3 regions of the Halobacteroides halobius DSM 5150 genome follow, and region 2 is predicted to be linked to each of the others. Evidence: riboswitches for the same ligand, from Rfam matches in the RefSeq annotation. Region 2 holds a riboswitch; each other region holds the start of a gene.
The links. Region 2 has a riboswitch for S-adenosylmethionine ahead of HALHA_RS13025 (vitamin B12 dependent methionine synthase). Riboswitches for the same ligand answer to the same signal wherever they lie in the genome.

Region 1: linked by a shared signal. The riboswitch ahead of HALHA_RS11335 (methionine ABC transporter ATP-binding protein) and the one ahead of HALHA_RS13025 (vitamin B12 dependent methionine synthase) in region 2 are both predicted to bind S-adenosylmethionine.
Region 3: linked by a shared signal. The riboswitch ahead of metK (methionine adenosyltransferase) and the one ahead of HALHA_RS13025 (vitamin B12 dependent methionine synthase) in region 2 are both predicted to bind S-adenosylmethionine.

What each region holds. Positions count from the first base shown of each region.
Region 1 covers NC_019978.1:2,314,486-2,318,735, forward strand. Annotated here, with positions in the region: gene HALHA_RS11330 (methionine ABC transporter permease) at 1-552, opposite strand, end outside; gene HALHA_RS11335 (methionine ABC transporter ATP-binding protein) at 524-1,576, opposite strand; SAM riboswitch class I at 1,671-1,777, opposite strand; gene HALHA_RS11340 (TIGR03905 family TSCPD domain-containing protein) at 1,850-2,089, opposite strand; gene HALHA_RS11345 (DeoR/GlpR family DNA-binding transcription regulator) at 2,378-3,124, shown strand; gene HALHA_RS11350 (PTS mannitol transporter subunit IIBC) at 3,229-4,250, opposite strand, start outside.
Region 2 covers NC_019978.1:1,309,881-1,314,130, reverse strand. Annotated here, with positions in the region: gene HALHA_RS06470 (ABC transporter substrate-binding protein) at 1-222, opposite strand, end outside; gene HALHA_RS06465 (ArsR/SmtB family transcription factor) at 712-1,644, opposite strand; SAM riboswitch class I at 1,804-1,924, shown strand; gene HALHA_RS13025 (vitamin B12 dependent methionine synthase) at 1,965-2,660, shown strand; gene HALHA_RS06455 (homocysteine S-methyltransferase family protein) at 2,708-4,250, shown strand, end outside.
Region 3 covers NC_019978.1:847,581-851,830, forward strand. Annotated here, with positions in the region: gene HALHA_RS04255 (L-lactate MFS transporter) at 1-777, shown strand, start outside; gene HALHA_RS04260 (polysaccharide deacetylase family protein) at 826-1,686, opposite strand; SAM riboswitch class I at 1,842-1,943, shown strand; gene metK (methionine adenosyltransferase) at 2,063-3,238, shown strand; gene HALHA_RS04270 (nitroreductase family protein) at 3,256-3,840, shown strand; gene HALHA_RS04275 (D-2-hydroxyacid dehydrogenase) at 3,900-4,250, shown strand, end outside.

The sequences.
Region 1 (4,250 bases), 1.0 Mb from region 2:
ACGAATTGCAATATCACCTAAGCCTCCAGCACCAATTGCTCCTGCAATAGCTGAAAAACCAATTAAAGTAATAGCAGTAATCGTCATTCCTAATACTAAAGATGGTAAAGCTTCAGCTAATAATACCTTACTGATAATCTGCCATGGAGTAGCTCCCATAGACTGAGCTGCTTCTATTACCCCATTATCTACTTCTTTTAAAGAATTCTCTACAATCCTTCCTATAAAAGGAATAGCGGCTATACTTAATGGTACAACAGCAGCAGTAGTCCCAATTGAAGTCCCTACAATTACTCTAGTAAAAGGAATTAATGCTACCATTAGGACAATAAAAGGAACTGATCTTGTAACATTGATAATAATACTTAATATTAAATTTAAATATTTGTTTTCTAAAATATCTCCTTCTTCTGTAACTACTACACCTATCCCTAACGGAATACCAAATAACATAGCTACTATCATTGATATTCCAACCATATAAATAGTCTCTTGAATTCCTACTACTAAAAGATCCATATTCTTAGTTAGATAGGTTAATAGATTCTGCACCTTCAATCACCTCAATTCTAATCCCTGATTGCTCATTAAGATCTTTAATTCCTGTTTTAACCTGTTCCCTCTCTCCTGTTAACTCAATAATCAAAGTTCCAAATGGGGTTCCCTGAATCTTATCAATATTACCATATAAAATATTAGCCTCAACCTGATGAGTGTGCACAAACTTGGAAACTATCGGTTGACCAGCCGATCTTCCAGTAAAACTTAGTTTAATTAACCTACCTTGTCCAGGGTTATTAACTGTAACTCTTGATAATAATTCCTCTGGTACATTAGCATTAATTACTCGTTGTAAGAATTTCTTTGTTACTGGTTCTTGAGGAGTAGTGAAAATATCAAGTACATGACCTTGCTCTACAATCTCTCCCCCTTCTATAACAGCTACTTGAGTACATATTTCTTTAATCACTTCCATCTCATGAGTAATTAATACAATAGTAATTCCTAATTCCTGATTAATATCCTGTAGTAACTCTAAAATAGAATGGGTTGTTTCAGGATCTAAAGAAGATGTAGCTTCATCACACAATAATACTTTAGGATCATTAGCCAAAGCTCGAGCAATACCAACTCGCTGTTGCTGGCCACCACTTAGTTGACTAGGGTAATTGTCAGCTTTATCTGCTAAACCTACTAACTTCAGTAATCTTTTTACCTTAGGATTGATATCCTCTTTTTTCTCCCCTGCGATCTCTAAGCAAAATGCTACATTTTCTGCTACTGTACGGGAATTTAATAAATTAAAATTTTGAAAAATCATCCCAATTTCTTTTCTAGCTTCTCTTAATTGAGAAATAGTTAAATCAGTTAAATCCTTATCATCTATAATCACTTGCCCTCGAGTTGGTCTCTCTAATAAATTTAAACAACGAATCAGAGTACTTTTTCCTGCTCCACTCGGGCCAATAATCCCAAAAATCTCTCCTTCATCAATTTCTAGATCAATTCCTTCTAGAGCATTCACTGGTCCTTCCTCACTTTGGTATACCTTATCTAAGTTATGAACCTCAATCATAAATATATCTACTCCTTACTTTTATTTAAACCTTTAATATTCTTATTAATAAAAAATCCCCTTCCCATAAGAGAAGAGGTTTATATAAACTCTCCTCTTATCTCTCAGTTACTAATAACTGCAGGAGTTAGCACCGGGTACTTATTAAGTACTGGTTGCTGGGCATCATTGGGCCAGTCCCTCCGCCACTCTTGATAAGAGATTCTGCTATTAAATTTCAGTTAAGTTGCCAATATAATAACAAGTTAAATTAAAATTGTCAAGGGCTTTTTATCAAACCATCTCCTTTAAAGCTTTACTTAGCTGGTCAGGACAAGAAGTCTCATTTCTACAAGTAATTCCTTCCAATCTTTCTGCTACTTCTTCTACCTGAGAACCTTTTATTAAAGCTGCTATACCAGATAAGTTACCATTACATCCTCCTATAAATTCTATTTCTTCAATAACTCCATCATCAGTTACATTAAATTTAATCTCTCTAGCACAAACACCTGTTGGTTTAAATGTTTTCATTATTACTGCCTCCTATAAATCTTCTTTATCTAGTATATTAAATTTAGTAACAATAATCAAACTTATCAGCTATATTAAATTGCTTTATATAATATTTATATCGAAAACTAAAGCATAAACAATTGTCTTTTTGCTTGTTTATTCGTTTTTGTTCTTTCTTTTTTTTATTTTTATGATATAATGAATTAATGTATTGGATTAATGATGAAAGAATTAGTTTTTATTTGTAAATTCAACTAACACAATGCGTTATATTAAATATATTTAATACAGAAAGAAGTGGTGATTATGTTAAAAGAAGAGCGCCAACAAGAAATCTTAAAAATTTTAAATTCTGAGGAAAAAGTAATTACAAGTGATTTAAGTGAGCGTCTATCTGTTTCTAAAGATACTATTCGTAGAGATTTAAAAGAACTTGATAACAAAGGTTTAATTAAAAGAGTACATAGTGGAGCTCTTAAAAAGGGGCCTCCAGTTACTGATTTCTTTGCTAGACAAAATATTTCCAATGATGAAAAAAAGAAATTAGCTCAAAAAGCACTCCGTTTTATAGAAAACGGTCAAGTTTTACTGATTGATGGAGGTACTACAAATTTGCATCTTGTAAATCAATTTCCTCTTACATTAAATACAACTGTAATAACTAACAGCCCTCCCATCAGTATGGCATTGTCTAACTATAAGCAAGTTGAGGTTATTATGTTAGGAGGAAATTTATATAAACAATCTATGGTAAACCTTGGAATAAACACCGTAGATAGTTTAAAAACAATGAGAGCTGATTTATATATTATGGGCATTTATAATATTAATGCCCAAGGAATAAGTGTACCAACTTTATCAGAATGCTTAATAAAAAGAAAAATGGCCGATGTTTCAACTGAAATACTTGGATTAGTTACTTCAGATAAATTAGGAACAGTTTCTAGTCAAATTGTTTGTCCCACTGAAAATCTAACCTATATGGTGACAGAAGATATTAATCCTGATATTAAAAACATATATCAGGATCAGGATATTATTGTTGTTGATTGATAAATTATGTAGCTTGGACAGACAAGTTTAATATAAATTTACTAAAAGCAAAAGCCGTAACTCTTTCTCCAAAGAGCTACGGCTTTTTTATGCTTTCTTACTTTTTATTTATTTTCTTTTAGTTCATTAAGCAGCTTTTCAAGATTCGGATCACCTATATAAGTTTCTATTGGAATAATCCTCTTATCTCCATGGCTCATTTTAGCTCTTTCTTGCAGGTTTTTATGGACTACAATGATATCTGCATCTTCAGGAACATCTTCTATACGATAGTGTTTTACTTCAATATCACTCATGTTTTGTTTTTTTAACTTTTTCCTAAAAGTCGTTGCTCCCATAGCACTACTACCTGCCCCTGCATCACAAGCAAATGCTATTTTGCTAATATTTTCAACAGAATCAGCAGTAGTATTGCTTTCTGAATCTAAAACCTGCTTACCTTCAGATTTCATAGACTTTGACTGTTCTACAGATTCTTCAAAATTATCTTCTTCATCTGCTCCTTGTTGAAATTTTAATATAGCAGATGTGACCACAAAGGAAGCTGCAGCACCTACAAGTACTCCAGAAATAATTCCTAAAAAGTTACCTGGAGGTGTTAAAGCAAGATATGCAAATATTGAACCTGGACTAGGACCTGCTACAAGTCCAGCATTGAAAAATTGAAAAGTTGCAATTCCTGACATTCCTCCAGCAATCATCCCTAAAATTGTAAGGGGATTCATTAAAACATATGGGAAATACAGTTCATGAATACCACCGAAAAAGTGAATGATTATAGCACCTGGAGCACTACGCTTAGCATTTCCTTTTCCAAATACAGTGTAAGCCAGCAATAGTCCAAGACCAGGACCAGGGCTAGAAGCTACTGTAAAGTAAATAGATTTACCTAGTTTTGCAGCTTGCTGCATACCTAACGGATAATAAATCCCCTGATCAATTACATTATTTAAGAATAATACTTTAGCTGGTTCATTGATAAGAGATAATAAAGGTAGCATCCCCGTATCTACCAATACTTGAATAGCAGCTTTTAACATATTATTTGCAGCTGAAATAACCGGGCCAATTATAAGGTAGGACAGAATCATTAGTCCAAATCCTAAAATACCAATAGAAAAGTTAT
Region 2 (4,250 bases):
AATTTCGCCCTTGTGAAGCTTATTAAAATTATTCACCATCTTCTGCATACCATCACCATCAGCTGCTGTGAATCCATTCCAGAATTTTAACTCTATTGTACCTGTTGCTTTTTTATTTTCACCACCAAAGAATAAATCAAAGAAACCTGCCTCTGCTGTACTAGGAACTAATAAAGTGACTACCAACATTAACATTACTACTTGGAAAAATTTCTTTTTCATATTAATCCTCCTCCTTAAAATTTATCCCCTCTTTATTTTAATAATTATTGTAATCAATTATTAATTACTAAAATAATGTTTAAAAAATAAAACAGAGGGGTAGATAAATTAATTAGACAGGTTTATTAACTTATTAACTTATCTTCTAATCAATTTCTTCGCTTTGATTTAATATAATTTGTTAATTTAATATAAATCTTAAATCTTTTGTTTCAAAAAAACAGATTTCACCAACTTTGTAGGAATAAACATCCCTAGAACAGTGAAATCTTATTAAAAATTATATATTAGCAACTTATAATCACTTATTATTTTCTTAACACTCTATTTATAGTATAAAACAAAGACTATAAATAGTCAAGTTTTTTAAATATTATATAAAATTGGAATTGTTACTATAATAATTAGAATCTTATTATCTAATTATTATTTTCTTGGATAGATTTAGTATTCCTTCTTTTGATTATAAATATTTTAAACTTTATAGTCTTATTCCCTATGGTTATATTTAAATCTTAATATTATATCTTGTTCATAATTGCCAAACTTATGGCCAAAGAGATTTATTCCTCCTATATTTCTTGCTTCTTCTTTAATTCCTATTTTCACATCAATAAAATTGCTGTCAGAAATATTTAAGTCAGATAATGTTTTTTTAGATATCTGCTTCCCGTCAATATATGCTCCGTCATCATTTACTGTCCACATTTTCAACAAACCATGCTGAGTTTGATCATTATTCCACCATTCTGGATTTAGTTTCCCTCGTTGTTCACCAAAGTCACCCGGAGAAGTCCATGTTCCTATTTCTACATCATTAATCCAGACCGTAACATCTGAGGGCCAATCTTCGTTGTAATGAGGAGCTTCTGAGCATATCTCCATACTCAACTCTAACTCATTAACATAAGTATTAGCAGGGAGATTGTTAGGGAATCTATATTTAATATGACCTTGTTTAAACCAAAGTAATTGAGCATATATATGCTCAGGCTCAAGAAAAGATTGTTCATCATCAAGAATACCTATATATCCTTCTTCACTAGCTAATCCACAAGTTGGCTGAACAGCAAAATCTTTATAGTTTCCAATTGGCATTGACATTTCAACTAAGTTCATATCAAAGTTCATATTTGCTCCTGGAAATTCTAACAATAAACTATCATAAGTACGACGACATAATTTTTGTGATCCTCTATCTCCAGGTTGATAATTAGTTTCAATCAATCCTGCTTCCTCCAATTTTTTTACATTCACTGTTACTGAAGAAGCAGGCATGTCTAATTGTTCTGAAATCTTATTTAAATTCATTTCTTTATTATTTAAGGTCTCTAAAATTTTCATGCGGGATTCTGAAGCTAATGCTTTCATAACTTTAATAATGCTTTTATTGTTTTTAATCTTTAAAACTTTACCTTTCATAAAAACACCTCTTTTGTTTTAATACTAATTATATGTTTCTGCCTTTATTTTAAAATTCCTTTTATTAATTCATACAATTTAAAACTATTTTTTAATATTCCTTTAACTTTGACAAAAAGTATAATTGGTGTTATACTTATGCACAATAATTAAATATCATCCTTATTGAGAGTGGTGGAGGGACTGGCCCGATGAAGCCCGGCAACCAGTAACAAGTTTGAGTTTAGATGTTACAGTGGTGCCAACTCCTGCAGAAGTTTTAACTTCTGAGAAATGAGGGAAGGTGATTTCCCCTCTTCTCTTAAGAAGAGGTTTTTTTAATGGAGGTGAGGATTATCATAATAAAAGATATTTCAATTGAGATTCCTAAATATGAAGTAAAAAAAGAATTAGGTTATCAAAAACAAACCGAATCTAATTCTAAAATAGAAAAGATGATCTCTGATACAATAAATTTAGCCACTTCCCTATTAGAACCTAAGGGAAAGTATGTTATCTTAGAAAAGATAGATATTGACCAAGATAGGATTAGTTTAGGAGCAGAGAAACTTACTTTTCAAAGTCAAGATATAGCTGATTTACTAGCTGACCAGGAAGAAGTAGCTCTTTTAGCAGTAACTATTGGAGGTAAATTAGAAAAGAAGGTCAATCAACTTTTTACTGAAGGTGAATTAACTAAAGCAACTACTTTAGATGCAGTAGGTTCAGCAGCAGTAGAAGAAGTTGCTAATAGGATAACTAAATTAATTAGTGAAGAAGCTTTAGCCAAAGGTTTATCTCATCTAACAATGAGATTTAGCCCTGGCTATGGTGATACTACATTAGATATACAACCTCAATTGTTGATTCTTTTGGGTGGAGAAGAGTTAGGTATTACTCTTAGTTCTGGTTATATATTAGACCCTCAAAAATCAATTACTGCTTTGATAGGATTAGGTAATGTTGAATCAGATAGACCAAGTTGTGACTTTAACTGTCAAAACTGCGAATTTGAAATTTGTGTATATGATAAATAGTTTTTAATTTATAGTTTAAAGATTAAAAAGAAAGGAGTAGGTAGTAGATGAGTAGTATAGTAGACAGATTAGAAGAAGAAATTTTAGTACTAGATGGTGCTATGGGTACAGAGTTACAAAAGAGAGGATTAGAGGTAGGAGACTGTCCTGAAGAACTTAACTTAACCCATCCTAAGATATTAAAAGAAATTCATAGTAGTTATGTTAAAGCAGGTAGTGATATAATCCAAACTAATACTTTTGGGGCCAATCGCCTTAAACTAGCTGAATATAATTTGGCCCATAAGATAGAAAAGATAAATCAACAAGCAGTAAAGTTAGCTACAGAAGTAGCAGGTGATGATGTCTTTATTTCTGCTTCTATAGGGCCAACTGGTAAGTTATTAGAACCGTTAGGTGACTTATCTTTTCAACAAGCTTATCATGTTTTTGGTGAGCAAGCTCAGATTTTAGAAGCTGCTGGAGCGGATTTAATTAATATTGAAACTATGACAGATTTACAGGAAGCTAGAGCTGCTTTAATTGCAGTTAAAGAAAAGACTTCCCTGCCCGTAATTATTAATTTAACTTATGAAGAAAACTTAAAGACGATGACTGGTACAGATCCTCAAACAGCAATTACTGTTTTTGAAGCTTTAGGGGCTGATGTTATTGGAGCTAATTGTAGTTTAGGCCCTAAGAAATTAGTAGAGATAATAAAGTTAATGGGCCAATATACTGCTACTCCCCTCTGTGTACAACCTAATGCAGGCTTACCAGTTTTAAATGAGAATAATGAAACTATCTTTCCTATGGAAGCTTTGGAAATGGCAAATTATATACCTCAATTTATAGAAGCAGGAGTTAATATTATTGGAGGCTGTTGTGGCTCTACTCCAGAGTATATAAATTTAGCAAAGAAAAAAGTAGTAGATATAACACCTGCATCTAGAATTAAGAAGAAAGAGACTACCCTAGCTAGTCGAACTAAGAGAGTAGTTATTTCTGATAACTTGCCAACACGAATTATTGGAGAGCGGATTAATCCTACTGGTCGAGAAGAGTTATCCCATCAATTAGCTGATGAAAAAATGGAGTTAGTAGCTAAAGAAGCAAGCAACCAAGTTCAAGCTGGTGCAGATATTTTAGATGTTAATGTAGGAGTTCCACAGATTGATCAAGCTCAGGCAATGAAGTTGGCCCTTAATACAGTTCATAATGTTGTAGATATTCCTGTTTCAATTGATACAACTAATCAGGAAGTTTTAGAGGCAGGCTTACAAACTATAGTAGGTAAACCTTTGATTAATTCTGTAACCGGTGAAGAAGAAAGTTTAAATACTGTATTACCTTTAGCTAAAAAATATGGAGCAGCAGTTTTAGGATTAACATTAGATGAAGATGGTATCCCTGCTACTGCCCAAGGTCGATTAAAAGTAGCTAAAAAAATTCTTAATCGAGCTCAGCAATTAGGAATTAAAAGGGAAAATGTATTAATAGATACCCTTACTCTAGCAGCTAGTGCAGAACAAGATAAAGTATTAGAAACTATTAAGGCAATTGAACTAATCAAAGAAGAATTAGGATTAGCTACAGTATTAGGGGTTAGTA
Region 3 (4,250 bases), 460 kb from region 2:
CTATCACCTTTTGTAACTGCCCCAGTAGCTAACTGGTTGGTAACTAATTATGGTCCTTTTGCAACATTTAAAATTATAGGAATAGTCTTTGCTATCATTATTACTGTGTTAGCTATTCCATTAAAATTTCCAGAAAATAATTTGGAATCTAGTGATGATGCAGAAAGTAAAAGACAAAATGTTAATTTAAGTACAAAAGAGATGTTAAAAACATCAAGTTTTTATGGATTATGGATATGTTATGTTATAGGAACTTTAATAGGATTGATGGCAATTGGGATTTCCAGTCCTGTAGCAGAAGAAATAGTTAATTTAGATGCTAGTACTGCTGCTTTTTTAGTATCTTTCTTTGCTATTTTTAATGGGGTTGGACGACCTATTTTTGGTGGACTTACAGATAAGTTAAATCCTAAGAAGGCAGCTTTGATTTCTTATTCTTTGATAATTTTGGCTTCTATTTTAATGTTGAATGCTGGGCCAGGAGATACTATTTTATATAGTATTTCATTTGCTTTATTCTGGTTAAATCTAGGTGGTTGGTTAGCTATAGCTCCGACTGCTACTGGAAGCTTTTTTGGACCTAAAAATTATAGTAAGAATTATGGTTTTTTATTTACTGCCTATGGTGTAGGAGCTATACTTGGAGGTTTACTTTCAGGTAAGATTAGGGATGTTTTAGGTAGTTATATATATGTCTTTTACCCAACAATTGGTTTTGCAATAGTTGGAATAATAGTTGCAATGTTTATGCTAAAAAAGCCTACAACGGAAAAATAATCTTTAGCTATAGGAAAGGAGTAGATTTTTAAAAATCTACTCCTTTCTTTATTTATAAGCAGAAAGAGAATATAATTTATTGATAGTAACTAGTTTATATCCTTTTTGTCTTAAGGTTTTAATGATTATTGGTAAGGCTTTAATGGTAGGAGTTAAATCTTGGCTTGGCCCACCAGCAGAATGGAAGAGGATATTTGCTCCATCATGAATTTTAGGTAAGACACGATTTATGATTTCTTCTTTTGATTTGGCTTTCCAATCTAAGGAATCAATAGACCAGTGAATAATTTTATAATCTGTCTGCTCTAATTTGTTTAATAAATCATTAGAAATAGCTCCATAAGGAGGCCTTAAAAGATTAGTTTCATAATTTATGATTTCTGAGATTGTCTTTGTAGTATTGTTTATTTCAGAATTAAGTTCAGATTTGTTTAATTTAGTTAAATTAGCATGGGACCAGCTATGGTTACCAATTGCATGTCCATCAGCTTTTATCTTTTGGACTATTTTAGGATTTTTCTTAGCTAATTTCCCTAACAGAAAGAAGGTAGCTTTAGCATTGTATTCATCCAATACATCTAAAATTTGTGGAGTATATTTTTTATCTGGTCCATCATCAAAAGTTAAAGCAATTTTTTTTACTGTTGGCCCTCTGCGAAATACTTTTTTGTTTGATTTAAATGAAGCAGTCTTTTGTTCAGGAACTTTGAGGAATTGATTAGGATAAATTAAATTTGGATGACTAATATTATTCAGTGTTACTAGCTTAGAAATAGTAGTATTAAATCTTTTGGAGATTTGAAATAATGTATCTCCATCTTTAACAGTATAAGCATAACTAGTACCTGCTGTAGAAAATAAGATGAGTAGTATAAATATAAGAAATAAATTTGTTTTAGTTGATAACAACTAGTCCACCCCCTTTTAGGACAAGAATAGAATAACATATATAATACTAACTTAGCAAGCTGTAAATTTTAGTAATCTGATTATGATAAATATTATCAATATTGACATAACTTATTAGTTATGATATGATTATCTTAGTCAATTAAATAACTGAAAATGCATCGAGAGTAGTGGAGGGACAGGCCCAAAGAAGCTCAGCAACCGCCTTTAAAGGGAAAGGTGCTAATTCCTGCCAGGAGTTTTCTGGGAGATGTATAATTTAATTACTTATCTCTCCTGACAGGGGAGATTTTTTATTTTGTGCTATAAAATATTGCATATTGCAAAGAATAATCTTACTAAGTGATTATTAATTGAATTTATTGGAGGTAATAATATGTTAGAGAACAAATCACTTTTCACTTCTGAATCAGTAACAGAAGGCCATCCGGATAAAGTGTCAGACCAAATATCAGATGCTATACTAGATGCAATTTTAAAAGAAGATCCTCATGCTAGGGTAGCTTGTGAAACAACAGTTACTACAGGGATGGTTTTGATTTCAGGAGAAATTTCTACTGAGTGTTATGTAGATATTCCTAAAATTGCTCGTAAAACAATTAAAGAAATTGGTTATACTAGGGCTAAGTACGGATTTGATGCAGAAACTTGCGCTGTATTAACATCTATTGATGAACAATCTCCTGATATTGCTATGGGAGTAGATGAATCTTTAGAAGCTAAAGATAGTGGAGAAGAAGAGATTGGAGCTGGTGACCAAGGGATTATGTTTGGTTATGCTACTAATGAGACCAAAGAGTTAATGCCTTTACCAATTACTTTATCCCATAAATTAGCAAAAAGATTGGCTAAAGTTAGAAAAGAAGGTATATTAGATTATTTAAGACCTGATGGTAAAACACAAGTTACAATAGAGTATCAAGATAATCAACCAGTTAGAGTGGATGCAGTTGTGATTTCTACTCAACATCATCCTGAGATTAAATTAAAGGATTTAAGAGATGATTTAATAAAGTATGTAGTTAACCCAGTGATTGATTCTCAATTATTAGATGGTGATACTACATATTATATTAATCCAACTGGTCGATTTGTAATAGGTGGTCCTCAAGGAGACGCTGGCTTAACTGGTAGAAAGATAATTGTTGATACCTATGGTGGGATGGCTCGTCATGGAGGAGGAGCATTCTCTGGTAAAGATGCTACAAAAGTAGACCGTTCTGCCTCTTATGCAGCCCGTTACGTAGCTAAAAATATAGTAGCAGCTGGTTTAGCAGATAAATGTGAAGTTCAGTTATCTTATGCTATTGGTGTAGCTCATCCTGTTTCAATTATGGTTGATACATTTGGAACAGCTAAAATTAATGAAGCTAAAATTGAAGAATTAGTAGATAAACACTTTGATTTACGTCCAGGACAGATTATTAAAGAGCTTGATTTAAGTCAGCCAATTTATCGTCAAACAGCTGCTTATGGTCATTTTGGTCGTCCTGATTTAGATTTACCTTGGGAAAGAACTGATAAAGTTGATATTTTAAAAAAGAAGCAATAAATTAAGGAGGTAGTAAAATGGGAAGAATTATAGAACCAATTAAAGAAAGAAGATCTATTAGAAATTATAAGAATAAGGAAGTGTCAAAAGAGAAGATTAGAAAGGTGTTAGAAGCTGCAAATTGGGCTCCTTCTAATGGTAATAGCCAACCTTGGGAGTTTGTTGTAGCTAAAGATGAATATGCTAAAAAAATTAGTAAAGTATTTTATGATTGGGCCAAGGATTATATTCCTAATGCAGATTATATACCAGAAGAAAAGAAAAAAGCTATGTTAGAGTACTCTAAAGATTTTGGTGGAGCACCAGTCCAGATTGTAGTAACCTATCAAACTGGTGAAGATGAAATTGAGACTGAAGAATCTTTAATGGCTGCAAGTGCTGCTATTCAGAATTTAAGCTTAGCAGCTTTAGAAGAAGATTTAGGAACAGTTTGGATTGCTGGTCACATTGCTCATGCAGATAGAACTAAAGAGATTATAGATTTAGCTGAAGATAAAAAAATTGCTGGTATTATCCCAATTGGGTATCCAGATATAGATCCAGCTGCTCCACCCAGAAAAGACCCAAATTTAGTTGAGAAGGTCAAGTGGTTAGGATTTTAATAAAGTAAATTGCCCGTGCTTCTAGTTTAGAAGGGCGGGTTTTTTATAGGAGGGAGAAGATGACTAAATCATTAGAAATTTTAATTATGTTTGACTCTAATTTTACTGCTGAGCAATTAAATAAGTTACAAGAAATAATCCCTAATGGAATAGTAAATAATGTTGCTTATGATAATGTTAGTGTGGAAATGCTAAATAGAGCAGATATTATCTTTGGTTGGCCCACAGAGGAAGAACTACAAGAAGCCAAAAACTTACAGTGGTTACATTTGCCCAGTGCAGGAGTAGATGAGTATGCTAATCAAGATTTATATCATAGTTCAGATATTATAGTAACCAATTCTAGTGGTGTGTATGGTCTACCAATTGCTGAGCATGTTTTTAGTTTGATCTTAGCCTTCAATAGAAAT